One region of the Undibacterium sp. SXout7W genome, then DNA from elsewhere that is predicted to be linked to it. Evidence: predicted binding sites of a transcription regulator. Region 1 holds the regulator's gene; each other region holds the start of a gene.
The links. Region 1 encodes HrcA, which represses chaperone genes, less so after heat shock. Its sites were predicted from a motif close to TTAGCACTCNNNNNNNNNGAGTGCTAA; they were not measured.
Positions count from the first base shown of each region.

Region 2: groES (co-chaperone GroES) is a predicted target of HrcA. The motif match lies at 1,634-1,660, and genes of this name have one in related genera.
Region 3: rpoH (RNA polymerase sigma factor RpoH) is a predicted target of HrcA. The motif match lies at 2,296-2,322, and genes of this name have one in related genera.

Region 1 is NZ_JBMPPF010000003.1:181,480-185,776, forward strand. It holds gene ACO0LB_RS04775 (outer membrane protein assembly factor BamE) at 1-26, opposite strand, end outside; gene fur (ferric iron uptake transcriptional regulator) at 102-530, shown strand; gene ACO0LB_RS04785 (response regulator) at 596-985, opposite strand; gene hrcA (heat-inducible transcriptional repressor HrcA) at 988-2,007, opposite strand; gene ACO0LB_RS04795 (HAD family hydrolase) at 2,052-2,738, opposite strand; gene ACO0LB_RS04800 (NAD kinase) at 2,924-3,817, shown strand; gene recN (DNA repair protein RecN) at 4,225-4,297, shown strand, end outside.
Region 2 is NZ_JBMPPF010000007.1:112,886-117,182, forward strand. It holds gene ACO0LB_RS08870 (ABC transporter substrate-binding protein) at 1-1,090, opposite strand, end outside; gene groES (co-chaperone GroES) at 1,726-2,016, shown strand; gene groL (chaperonin GroEL) at 2,051-3,700, shown strand; gene ACO0LB_RS08885 (OPT family oligopeptide transporter) at 4,175-4,297, shown strand, end outside.
Region 3 is NZ_JBMPPF010000017.1:64,511-68,807, forward strand. It holds gene ftsY (signal recognition particle-docking protein FtsY) at 1-548, shown strand, start outside; gene ACO0LB_RS15590 (cell division ATP-binding protein FtsE) at 575-1,249, shown strand; gene ACO0LB_RS15595 (cell division protein FtsX) at 1,276-2,190, shown strand; gene rpoH (RNA polymerase sigma factor RpoH) at 2,387-3,283, shown strand; gene ACO0LB_RS15605 (SCO family protein) at 3,520-4,113, opposite strand; gene cyoE (heme o synthase) at 4,110-4,297, opposite strand, start outside.

The DNA.
Region 1 (4,297 bases):
AGAGATTCTGATAACAACAATCGCATAGGTACCTCAGTAATCGAGCAACATGCCCTAAAACCCGATATCATAAAGCAGATAGCACTTTTTTGACTGAAAACATGACAAACAGCACCCAAAACCTGAAAGCAAGCGGCCTGAAAGCGACCTTGCCACGAATGAAAATCCTGGAAATTTTTCAGAGCAGCAAAGTGCGCCACCTGACAGCAGAGGACGTATACAAGATTCTGCTGAACGAAAATATGGATGTTGGTCTGGCAACCGTCTATCGTGTGTTAACACAATTCGAGCAGGCAGGCTTGCTGCATCGCAATCATTTTGAAACTGGTAAGGCTATTTTTGAACTCAACGAAGGCTCACATCACGATCATCTGGTTTGCCTGGACTGTGGGCGAGTAGAAGAATTCTACGATGAGGAAATAGAAAAAAGGCAACAGACTATTGCCAGCGAACGCGGTTTCCGTATTTCCGATCATGCACTGGCTATTTACGGCAACTGCACCAAAATTAACTGCGAACACAAGAACTAAACGACAGTAACGCCTTGTGTCGGTCATTGGCGTAGAAGATACAAGCTACAAGCTTATTCCTGCTTTTACTTGGGTAACTTGGCAACGATACCCGCTACTGTATCCAGAATTTTCTGCGCATTAAACGGTTTCAGAATGAATCCATGAATACCCGCCCGGACTGCCTCGGTCACGGTCTCCTGATCTTTATTGCCGGTCACCAGCAACACTCTGGAATCTGGCACCAGTTCCTTGAGCCGTGGCAGGATTTCCAAGCCGCTGACCTTGGGCATGACGACATCCAATAAAATAATATTGGGCTTCAGCTTGAGCGCCATTTCCAGCCCCGCCCCGCCATCTGTCGCCTCACCTACCACATGATATCCCTCGCTACGCAGCACGACGCGCAGTACTTCTCTGGTGACGTCGTTGTCGTCCACCAGCAGGATAGAAATATTTTGATTGTTGGGATTCATGTTCATTGACTCAAAGCATTAGAGAGTAATTTGGCGGTGATGTCGACAATGGGAATCACCCTTTCGTAAGCCATACGCGTCGGCCCGATCACTCCCAGCGTTCCGACAATTTTGCCATTCACATCATATGGCGCAGTGACAATGCTCATTTCATCCATAGGAACGAGTTGTGATTCACCACCGATAAATATCTGTACCCCTGTTGCCTTACTGGAGACATCCAGCAACTGCATCAGGCTGCTCTTTTGCTCGAACATATCAAACAATTTTCTCAGGGAGTTCATGTTCGACGACAAATCCTGCACATTCAATAAATTACGCTCACCGGAAAACACCACTTCATCGCCGTGTTCTGCCATTGCATCACTGCCCGCCTCCACCGCAACCTGCATAAGGCGCGTCATGTCATTTTGCAACTGACGCAATTCGATATTGATACGCAAACGTGCTTCTTCAAAGCTGACACCACCAAAATTCTGGTTTAAATAATTCGCTGCCTGCGTCAATTGCGAGAGGTTGTAGTCAACGTCCGTCAAGAGCAGACGATTATGTACCTGGCCATTTGGCGCTACCACCACCAGTAGTATCCGCTTCTCGGATAGGCGTAAAAATTCTACCTGCTGAAAAATTGATTCTGTCCTCGGCGTCATGACCACACCGGCAAATTGTGACAACGAAGACAATATCTGCGCTGCATTTGCGATAATTTTCTGCGGTGGTTGTGACAGCAATGCTGGCTGCATGCGCGATTCCAGATCGGTCTCGTCAATATCCTGCACCGTCAGCAGCTCGTCCACAAACACGCGGTAGCCTCTGGGGGTGGGGATGCGGCCAGCCGACGTGTGGGGACTGGCAACAAATCCCATATCTTCAAGATCAGCCATGACATTGCGGATGGTCGCTGGCGAGAGTTCCAGACCAGAGATTTTAGACAGTGCCCGCGAACCTACAGGCTGACCATCAGCGATGTAGCGTTCTACGAGGGCTTTTAACAGAGTTTGGGCGCGAATATCGAGTTGCATGGTTTCATTTTATGCGACCAGAGGCAGCATGAATATAGAAAGAGTTATAACCATTGTGTCAAATCATGCAGATGGCGAAATTCAGCATCCGGTCTGATCTGTTGCAATGCCGGCTGATCAGGTATTTTCCCATGCCGATTCATCCACCCGCCACGCAAACCAGCCTGCTGAGCACCTTGCACGTCAAGCAATAAATCGTCCCCCACATACAGCACCTGCTCAGGCAATAGCTGCAAGGCATCGCATGCCGCATGAAAAATTCGCGGGTCTGGCTTCGCGCAGCCAAAGCTGTGCGCTGCAATCGATACCTGAAAATGCGCGGCCAGACCAATCGCGCCCAGATCGGCAAACCCATTAGAGATGGTTCCCAAAGTCACACGTCCGCCCAAAAGCTCCAGCGCCGGTACCACATCGTCGTACAAAGTCACCTGATTGCGCGCATGCGCGAACACAGCCATTGCCTGATCTGCCTTGGATACGTCTTCGTCGTGCTCCGCCAGCACCTTACTCAGCAAAGCATGGCGCAGCGCCCACAGGTCATATCGAAAACGTGGATTGGTTGCCACCAGATCATCCTTGTGTTGACGCAAGGTCTGCATATCGTATTTTTTTGCCACTGCCGGTGCATGTACCTGCAACCAGTCCTGTAACGCTGCCTCTGCATTCCTGATCACCGGTGCAACCGGCCACAAAGTATCATCCAGATCCAGCAACACTGCTTTAATTGTCATAAATAGCACTCAGTTCATTCATAGGACTTACGCAAAACCGCCCCAGCGGCGTTATGGCGCCTTGCCGTACAAGCACGTACTGCCTTCGTCGCCATGCCTTGCTGGGACAATTTTTCGTAAGTCCTGATTCATTGTGACGCTAATTATGGTCTAATCTGGTGAATCATGTTACATCTCCGTTCCTTATGACAGTTCAGGCAAAAACTATTGCTCTTGTTGGTAAATTTAACGCTGCGGGTATTAACGCCTCTTTGAGTGAACTGGCGAGCTTTCTGGATCAGGCTGGACATCATGTGGTACTGGAATCCGAAACAGCGCAATACATTGATTTACATGGCTTTGTCAGCATGCCAGTCCCTGAAATTGGCAAATATGCTGATGCCGCAATTGTCGTCGGCGGCGATGGCACGATGCTCGGCATTGCCCGCCAGCTGGCTCCTTACAAAGTGCCACTGATCGGTATCAATCAGGGACGTCTGGGTTTCATCACTGACATTCCGCTGGACAGGATGATCCCTGTCATCACAGAAATGCTGGAAGGCAAATACGTATCGGAGCAACGCAGTCTGTTGCAGGCGATCGTGATCCGGGACGGCAACCAGATTTTCAGCGGCACTGCATTCAACGATATTGTGGTGTCACGCGGTGCCGGCTCTGGCATGGTGGAATTGCGTGTCGATGTCGATTCGCACTTTATGTACAACCAGCGCTCGGATGGTCTGATCGTATCCACTCCAACGGGCTCCACCGCCTACTCGCTGTCCGCTGGAGGCCCGCTGCTCCACCCAAGTCTGGGCGGCATTGTCATGGTGCCAATTGCACCACATGCGCTGTCCAATCGTCCGATTGTCTTGCCCGATAGCAGTGAAATCGTGATCGAGATCGTGGCAGGAAGAGATATCAGCGTTAATTTTGATATGCAGTCATTCGCCAGCCTGATGTACGGCGACAGGATCATCGTCAAACGCTCCGCCCATACGGTCACGTTTTTACATCCGCGTGGCTGGAACTATTACGATACCTTGCGCGAAAAATTACACTGGAATGAGTATCCGTCCGTTGAGGGTGCGCTGAACTGATCTCTGTTAACAATATTGCTGCCCAATATATCGCTATCGTTTTGATGTCAAAAAATTGCTGCTCAACACAGATCAGTACCTGGCAGCAATTAGCAGCAACTAAGCAGCACTTACCAGCAATCAGACGACAAACAGATAACCGGCATCATCGCAAGGAATGCACAGCGTACAGCAATCAGCGAATACTCACCATATTCAGCTTCCCTGACACCACCATGTAATCAACGCTGCATATAAACAGGATACGATGAGGGTACGATATCTGCTCTCGGTGGCTCTCGTGGCTGTGATATAAGATACCCGCTAAGATATCGGCTTTGTCTGCGGATTGGTCTGCGCTGGCAAATCCGGCATAAGACTGATTTGCCATTTTCTGAATTTTCACTTTTTATTTCTTTCACTGCTCTATGCTGCGTACGCTTGCCATTCGTGATTTTGTGATTGTTGATACGCTGGAACTGGAGTTTTCTTCAGGATTCA
Region 2 (4,297 bases), on a different contig from region 1:
AACTGAATTCATATTTTTTGACAGCGGGATTAAGCACTTTACTAAATTTGCGGAAATTGATTTTATGAAAATTCAAATCAGAAAACTGTGACTGAAAACGCTGTGCTTCCTGCGTACTGAACAGAATAAACATCGGGCGCTCCAACTCCAGGCCTTCATCCTGAAAATCTTTGCCATGATGGTAATCATGCAACATCACCAGTGCAAATGCGCCAGCGATGAAATGTCCACCTGCCAGCCCGGTCATGCGACCTGAAATCAGTGCCTGCAAGGCTTCTGCTGACGTATTAATTCCACTGAAGAATGCATCTTGCCCTGGTTTTCCTCCTGAGGCAGCCCATGATTCCATTGCACCAAATGCCATCAGATCATTGCCTGCCCAGATCAACTTTGCCTGAGGATAACGCTTGTATAGCCAGGTACTTTGTTCCCTGGCCTTTTCGCGACTCCATTCGCCGTAAACCTCTTGATCGACCAGCACGTTTCTGGCCTCGGCAACAGCGCGGCGCATACCTTCATTACGCTTGAGGGACGTTGGAGTAGAGCGATCTCCTGCGATGACCAGCAAATGCAATTTCCCATCGCTGGAACGCATATTGGCCATCTCACCACGCTCAATCAGTGCACGCGCAGTCAGATAACCTGCCTCTTCGGCTTTAGGCTCCAGACTACCGAGCCATCCTTTAAATATCTGACGAGGACCCAGTATTCTCTGGCGCTCTTCAGGATTCAAAATATTACTGAATGCAAGAAACGTTTTGATATGAGCCGCATCTAAAATGCGGATTACTTCAGCACCCGTGCCGTAATCATTCGACACAATAACGTAGTCAGGTTTATTCTGAGCAGACCTTGCTGCCAGTTGCCTCGCAAAATCGAGCGCGCGCAAGTGATCGCGCTCAGCATAAAGAACTTCCAGTTTGACGTTCAGATTATCGGCAGCAGCGGCCATACTATTGGTCGCCGTTACCCAATATATTTCATCGGATTTACCAGGATTGATAAATGTGACGGACATGGCAAGCACGGATATCGGTAGTACCGATAATAAAAAAGCACACACCATGCGTAGCAAACAATACGGCCACATTACAATCTCCACCCATTTGATCCAGCATTTTCCTGTGCAAGCCATCAACGATCGAATGTCTTTTAGTGAGAATTGGCGTTGAAATAACAATATCTTCACCACCTGAATACCTCAACGCTACGAGAGATGCGTGGAGGATAGTGCGCAAATATACAGATGTTGAATTATATCGCGCCCAATCATTACTACTGAATCTATTCCAATAAGACCCGATATGGATTGATATTGAACTCATCCTAGCTTCATGAGATTCATCCAATAAAAGTTCAATCGTAATTGAATATCAATATTGCTTTGCATCTATTTTTTTGAGGGCTTCATTGTATCCAGCTTTCACCATAAAATTAGTTTATTCACAAAAACTCACACTATTTGCGTCGCTTTATTGAACTCCCTGCCCTCGTCGGCGTGAAATTGCACGATATCGACTTCCCTCAGAATATTATTTCACCATCTATTTTCATATTTAAGCTGTTGTTTTTAAAGGAAATTTAAATTACCGTGATTTTTGTTCCTTGAAATGCGACAACCTCGCCCATATAATTAGCACTCGTTGGGTTAGAGTGCTAACAAATCTTTTTCCCCAGCTTTTAATGAATTCCCTAGTAATTACTCGCAAATTTAAAGGAGCTTGTATGAACCTTCGTCCCCTGCACGATCGTCTGATCGTAAAACGTCTGGATCAAGAAACAAAAACTGCATCCGGTATCGTTCTGCCTGACGCAGCCGCTGAGAAGCCAGACCAAGGTGAAGTTCTGGCCGTTGGCGCAGGCAAACAACTCGATAACGGCACAATCCGCGCACTCGAAGTCAAAGTTGGTGATCGCGTATTGTTCGGTAAATATTCTGGTCAGGCTGTCAAAGTTGACGGTAACGAAGTTCTGGTCATGCGCGAAGAAGATATTTTCGCCATCGTTCAGAAATAATCAGTATTTATTTTAAAGAATTCGGAGAAATAATATGGCAGCTAAGCAAGTAATTTTTGGCGATGACGCACGTGCGAAAATCGTTAATGGCGTAAATATCCTGGCAAACGCAGTAAAAGTCACTCTGGGCCCTAAAGGCCGTAACGTTGTTCTGGAACGCTCTTTCGGCGCGCCAACAGTCACAAAAGACGGCGTTTCTGTTGCTAAAGAAATCGAACTGAAAGACAAACTGGAAAACATGGGCGCGCAGCTCGTGAAAGAAGTGGCTTCCCGCACTTCCGACAATGCTGGTGACGGCACAACAACAGCAACAGTGTTGGCACAAGCCATCGTTCGCGAAGGTTTCAAATACGTTGCAGCGGGTTTCAACCCAACAGACTTGAAACGCGGTATCGACAAAGCAGTAACCGCTTTGGTTGCTGAAGTAAAAACACTGTCCCGCCCAACGACAACAAATAAAGAAATCGCTCAGGTTGGTTCTATCTCTGCAAACTCTGACGCTGACATCGGCGACATCATTGCAAACGCAATGGACAAAGTGGGCAAAGAAGGCGTGATCACTGTTGAAGATGGCAAATCCCTCAACAACGAACTCGACATCGTTGAAGGTATGCAGTTTGACCGTGGCTACCTGTCACCATACTTCATCAATAACCCAGAAAAACAATCCGTTATTCTGGAAAATCCATTCATCCTGTTGTTCGACAAAAAAATCTCGAACATCCGTGATCTGCTCCCAGTATTGGAACAAGTGGCTAAATCTGGCCGCCCACTGTTGATCATCGCTGAAGATGTTGATGGCGAAGCACTGGCAACTCTGGTGGTTAACAACATCCGTGGCATCCTGAAAACTGCTGCTGTAAAAGCGCCTGGCTTCGGTGATCGTCGTAAAGCGATGTTGGAAGATATCGCTATTCTGACTGGTGGTAACGTGATCGCTGAAGAAGTCGGTCTGACACTGGAAAAAGCAACACTGACAGATCTGGGGCAGGCGAAACGTGTTGAAATCGGTAAAGAAAACACGACAGTGATTGACGGCGCTGGTCAGGCTATCGCCATCGAAGCACGCGTAAAACAAATCCGCGCGCAAATCGAAGAAGCAACTTCTGACTACGACCGTGAAAAACTGCAAGAACGCGTTGCCAAACTGGCAGGCGGCGTTGCTGTGATCAAAGTCGGTGCTGCAACTGAAGTTGAAATGAAAGAGAAAAAAGCCCGCGTTGAAGATGCTCTGCACGCAACTCGTGCTGCAGTAGAAGAAGGCGTTGTTCCTGGCGGTGGCGTTGCTCTGTTGCGCGCTCGTGCAGCAGCTGGCGTGATCAAAGGCGACAATGCAGATCAAGAAGCTGGTATCAAGCTGGTATTGAAAGCAATCGAAGCACCATTGCGTGAAATCGTTGCAAATGCTGGTGGCGAACCATCTGTTGTGGTCAACGCGATCATCAACGGCACAGGCAACTACGGTTTCAATGCTGCTAATGACACCTACGGTGACATGATTGAAATGGGTATTCTGGATCCAGCAAAAGTAACACGCTCTGCATTGCAAAATGCAGCGTCTGTTGCTGGCCTGATCCTGACTACTGACGCTTTGGTTGCTGAACTGGCTGAAGACAAACCAGCTGGTGGCATGGGCGACATGGGTGGTATGGGCGGCATGGGTGGTATGGGCGGCATGATGTAATTGCCAGCTTCCGCTGATCAATATAAAAACCCTGCAACGTTAGTTGCAGGTTTTTTTACTTATGGAGAATGTCAGAATCGCTTACTGCTGATACTCACTCTGTACCCGATCTTTACTCCCTCTATCTAAGGCAACAACTGAATAAAAATCAACAATAGAGTGAATTGGACTCAGCCCCTCCCACTACTGATAAACATAAAGACATAAAACATGGCGGCTGTTCTGGCTCTCAGAAACAAGGGCGATACCACCGCTAATTCATGAGTTGATGCACATTAGCATGTGTTTTTACCACACTCAAAAATACTCTCGCCTTCTTTTTCTTAACGAAACTTGACAGTCGGCTGACGTGCTTAGATACTGCCGCTCCTGAAAGAAAATTTTCATAAATGACTGATATCGTTTTCATTTGATTGCATAGCAAGGCAAATTTCGACATCAGATGTACTGAAGTCATATGGTTTTGGAGGCAAGATGGCGCTGCAACAACTCACCGATGAGCAGATCCGTACCTGGACCCGGTCTCAAAAAGACGAATGGTGGTTCAAGAACATTTACCGTGGCGACATGGCGCAATTGACCTTGCGCTCTGCCATA
Region 3 (4,297 bases), on a different contig from region 1:
AATTAGCCAAACATATGCAAACCCATCAGCAATCGGTGTTACTGGCGGCAGGTGATACTTTCCGCGCGGCTGCGCGTGAGCAGCTCACCATCTGGGGTCAGCGCAATAACGTCACGGTGATCTCTCAGGAATCTGGTGATCCGGCAGCAGTTGCATTTGATGCAGTCGCTTCCGCGCGCGCGCGCGGGATTGACGTCGTGATGGTTGATACAGCTGGACGTTTGCCCACACAGTTACATCTGATGGAAGAGCTGAAGAAAATCAAACGTGTCATTGCAAAAGGTATGGATACCGCGCCGCAAGAGATATTGCTGATCATTGACGGTAACACCGGGCAAAATGCACTTGCACAAGTCAAGGCGTTTGATGATGCCCTGCAATTAACTGGACTTGTCATCACCAAGCTTGATGGCACGGCCAAAGGCGGCATTCTTGCCGCCATCGCCAAAAACCGCCCTGTTCCCGTGTATTTCATTGGTGTTGGCGAGCAAATTGAAGATTTGCAGCCATTTAATGCACAAGAATTTGTCGATGCTCTGTTTAACTAGAAACCAGACTGTGATTTTCGCCTGCCATGATCGAATTTGACCACGTCTCTAAACAATACTCGCCGGAAGCGTTTGCTCTGCGCGATATTTCACTGTCCATTAATGATGGTGAGCTGATTTTTCTGGCTGGTCCTTCCGGCGCGGGAAAGTCTACTCTGTTAAAAATGATCGCCGGCATAGAAAAGCCTACGTCTGGGAGTATCAGCGTAAACGGTCAAGATATCGGCAAACTCAAAACTGGCAGCCTTCCTTATCTGCGTCGCAAACTCGGATTGATCTTGCAGGATCAAAAATTATTGCCTGATCGCAGTGTATTGTCGAACGTCATGTTGCCACTGATTGTCACCGGCGCCTCCGTTAGCGAAGCAGAAAGCCGCGCGCATATTGCGCTGGAAAAAGTGAATCTAATGGATAAGGCCGGCATGTATCCGATGGCGCTATCCGGTGGTGAGCAGCAACGGGTCGCCATTGCCCGTGCCATTGTGAATCGCCCACAGATTATTCTCGCGGATGAGCCTACGGCTTTTCTGGACCGGGAAAATGCGAATAAGGTGCTCAGTGCACTCAAAGCCTTTCAAAGTGCAGGAGTAACCTGCATTATTTCCAGCCACGATGAACAGTTTCTGGACAAGGCCAGCCGTGTTATCTATCTGAATCATGGGCAGATCAGCGATACCTGGGGCACAGATTTAGCTGCCTGATCGATTAAAGTTACAAGGAAAACGTCATGACAATCTGGTTTCGTCAGCATCTGTTCGCGCTGAAAAGCGCTTTTTCTCATCTGCGTGCGGGTCCTGGTAATTTCCTGTTCAATGTTCTGGTTGTTGCCATCGCACTGGCCTTACCTATCGCTGGCCTGACGCTGATAGAAAATATCCGCCCGATTTCATCACAATTGTCTATCGAGCCAGAAATCAGCCTGTTTCTCAGCCCCGACATATCCCGGTCGAATGCAACAGCATTGTCTATCCCTATTAAAAAATTATTGAAAGAAAATAATATCCAGGCGAAATTAAATTTCGTCACAAAAGACAAGGCTCTGGCTGCAATGGAAGGCTCTTCCAGCCTCGCAGAGGTATTGTCTACATTGGGTGGAAATCCACTGCCAGATGCCTATGTCATGTCGCTATCTAACAGCGATGCCAGTAAAGTGGATAGACTCGTACAGCAATTACAGGCTTTGCCCGATATTGACACGGTACAGGTAGATTCAGCATGGGTAAAACGTCTGGCAGCACTAGTACAAATACTGCAATTAGGCCTGCTTTTTCTGGCAACCACGTTGGGCGTGGTGGTAGTGGTCGTCGTATTTAATGCGACCAGACTACAGGTCATTTCCCATCAGGCAGAAATTTCCGTGACCCGACTGCTTGGAGCAACCAACAGCTTCATTCACAAACCGTACTACTACACTGGTGCCTTATTAGGTTTGCTCTCAGGTTTACTGGCACTTGGAATCATTGCTGCTTCGCTACAACCCCTGAATCATGCCATTGCCGATTTTGCAAAATTATATGCATCAGAATTCCGTCTCACGCCACTGGGCTTGATCCCTAGTGTGCTCCTCCTCCTCCTGAGTGTCATCCTGGGATTGATTGGTGCGTTTCTATCAGTCAGACGTCAACTGGCGCGTGCAAGTTAAGGTCAAACACCCTGCAACTTTTACGATGCATCGTGGTCTAACGAGAAGAAAATGACCAGTCAGAAAATAGGCCATCCTGCCGTATCTGCATATTTTTTGGCTGCGTTAGCACTCTTCTCAAGAGAGTGCTAATATAAGGGCTTGACATCGTTGGTTTTTGCAATTGCATGCATACCAACAGCAATGAGGAGAAATAATGGCAACTACATCGACACAATTGATCCCTGCTTCTGATAGCACAGTGCTGGCACTTGGTTTTAGCGGCACCTTAGGAAATATTGACGCCTACATTTCAGCAGTTAACCGGCTTCCTATGCTCACGCATGAAGAAGAAGTCAGTCTTGCGACCAAACTTCAGCAAGACAATGATCTCGCCGCTGCGCAGCAACTGGTGATGTCGCATCTGCGTCTGGTTGTCTCTATCGCTCGCGGCTACCTTGGATATGGTTTGCCACATGCAGACCTGATTCAAGAGGGAAATATTGGCCTGATGAAAGCAGTTAAACGCTTCGATCCGAATCAAGGTGTACGACTGGTGTCGTATGCTATGCACTGGATTAAAGCTGAAATGCATGAATACATCCTGAAAAACTGGCGCCTGGTCAAAGTAGCGACAACAAAGGCTCAGCGCAAACTGTTTTTCAATCTGCGCAGCCATAAAGAAGGTCTGGATACCATGTCGCCTAAGCAAATTGATGCTCTGGCAAAGACATTGGATGTGAAACGCGAAGAAGTAATTGAAATGGAAATGCGTTTATCCGGCCGTGATATTGCTCTGGATGCGCCGACAGACGATGATGATGATAAATTCGCACCTATTGCCTATCTGAAAACAGAGTCTGAAGAGCCGACACGCGTGTTAGAAGCTCGTCAGTATGACAGGCTGCAGAGCGAAGGCTTGGAAACTGCTTTGTCAAAACTGGATGCACGTTCACGCCACATCGTAGAGTCACGCTGGCTCAAGAACGATGATGGCACCGGATCCACTCTGCATGAACTGGCTGATGAATATGGTGTCTCTGCAGAGCGCATACGCCAGATTGAGAGTGCTGCGTTGAAGAAAATGAAGGGCGCGCTCGTCAGCTTTTCATAAAGTGAGCAAAGCTCATATTAAAAAAGGCACTCTGCGGAGTGCCTTTTTATTTTAAACGTATCATCGTGCAGGTTTCTGTGGGATTTTGATGATGCACTTCAGTGCTTTCACACAACAATGATTCTTGAAAACAGTATTCACTGCTGAACCAGCTTAACAGCATGCCTATTTATTTGCGATATGACAAAACTTATCGTCATCAACGATACGCCTATCATTCATCATCTGCAGTCAAGTTAAGCAGGTGTCAGCTGCAATAACAATTTCAGATCATGCGCAACTGGTTCTGGACCCTGCCCATGACGCAGAAATAAACGTATACGTCCCTGAGTATCAAACACGTAGCTACCAGCCGTATGATCCATCGTATAACTACCAGGGGTTTTACCTTCTACCTTTTGATAAAACACCTTAAAATCTTTAGCGACTTTTGCTGTCGCCACTGCATCCCCATACAGGCCAAGAAAACGTTGATCAAAATTTGGCACATAAGATGCCAGCAAGGCTTGAGTATCACGTTCTGGGTCAATCGTTACAAACAGTACTTGTACCTTATCTGCATCCGGCCCCAGTTGTTGCATGACATTCGCCATTTCTGCCATTGTTGTCGGACAAACGTCTGGACATTGGGTATAGCCAAAAAATATCACCACCGCTTTTCCACGAAAATCAGCCAAAGTACGTGGCTTGCCATGATGATCAGTCAGATTAAAACCCTGCGCATAATCAAGGCCAGTGATATCGGTATTTTTAAATTTGTCAGCAGGTTTGCCGCAGGCAGCCAACAACAACATGCATGCGATCGTGAGCAGAGCTTTCAGGATTTTCATAATTTGATGTAATGATCAAGCAACAGCGCCGCAAATAACAGTGACAGATAGATGATTGAATATGTAAATGCTTTGCGTGCAAGTAAATCACTGTAGTGCTTATGCATCTGCCATGCATACCACAAAAAAATAATCCCCAAGACAATGGCACTGACCAGATAAATCAGGCCGCTCATCTGCACTG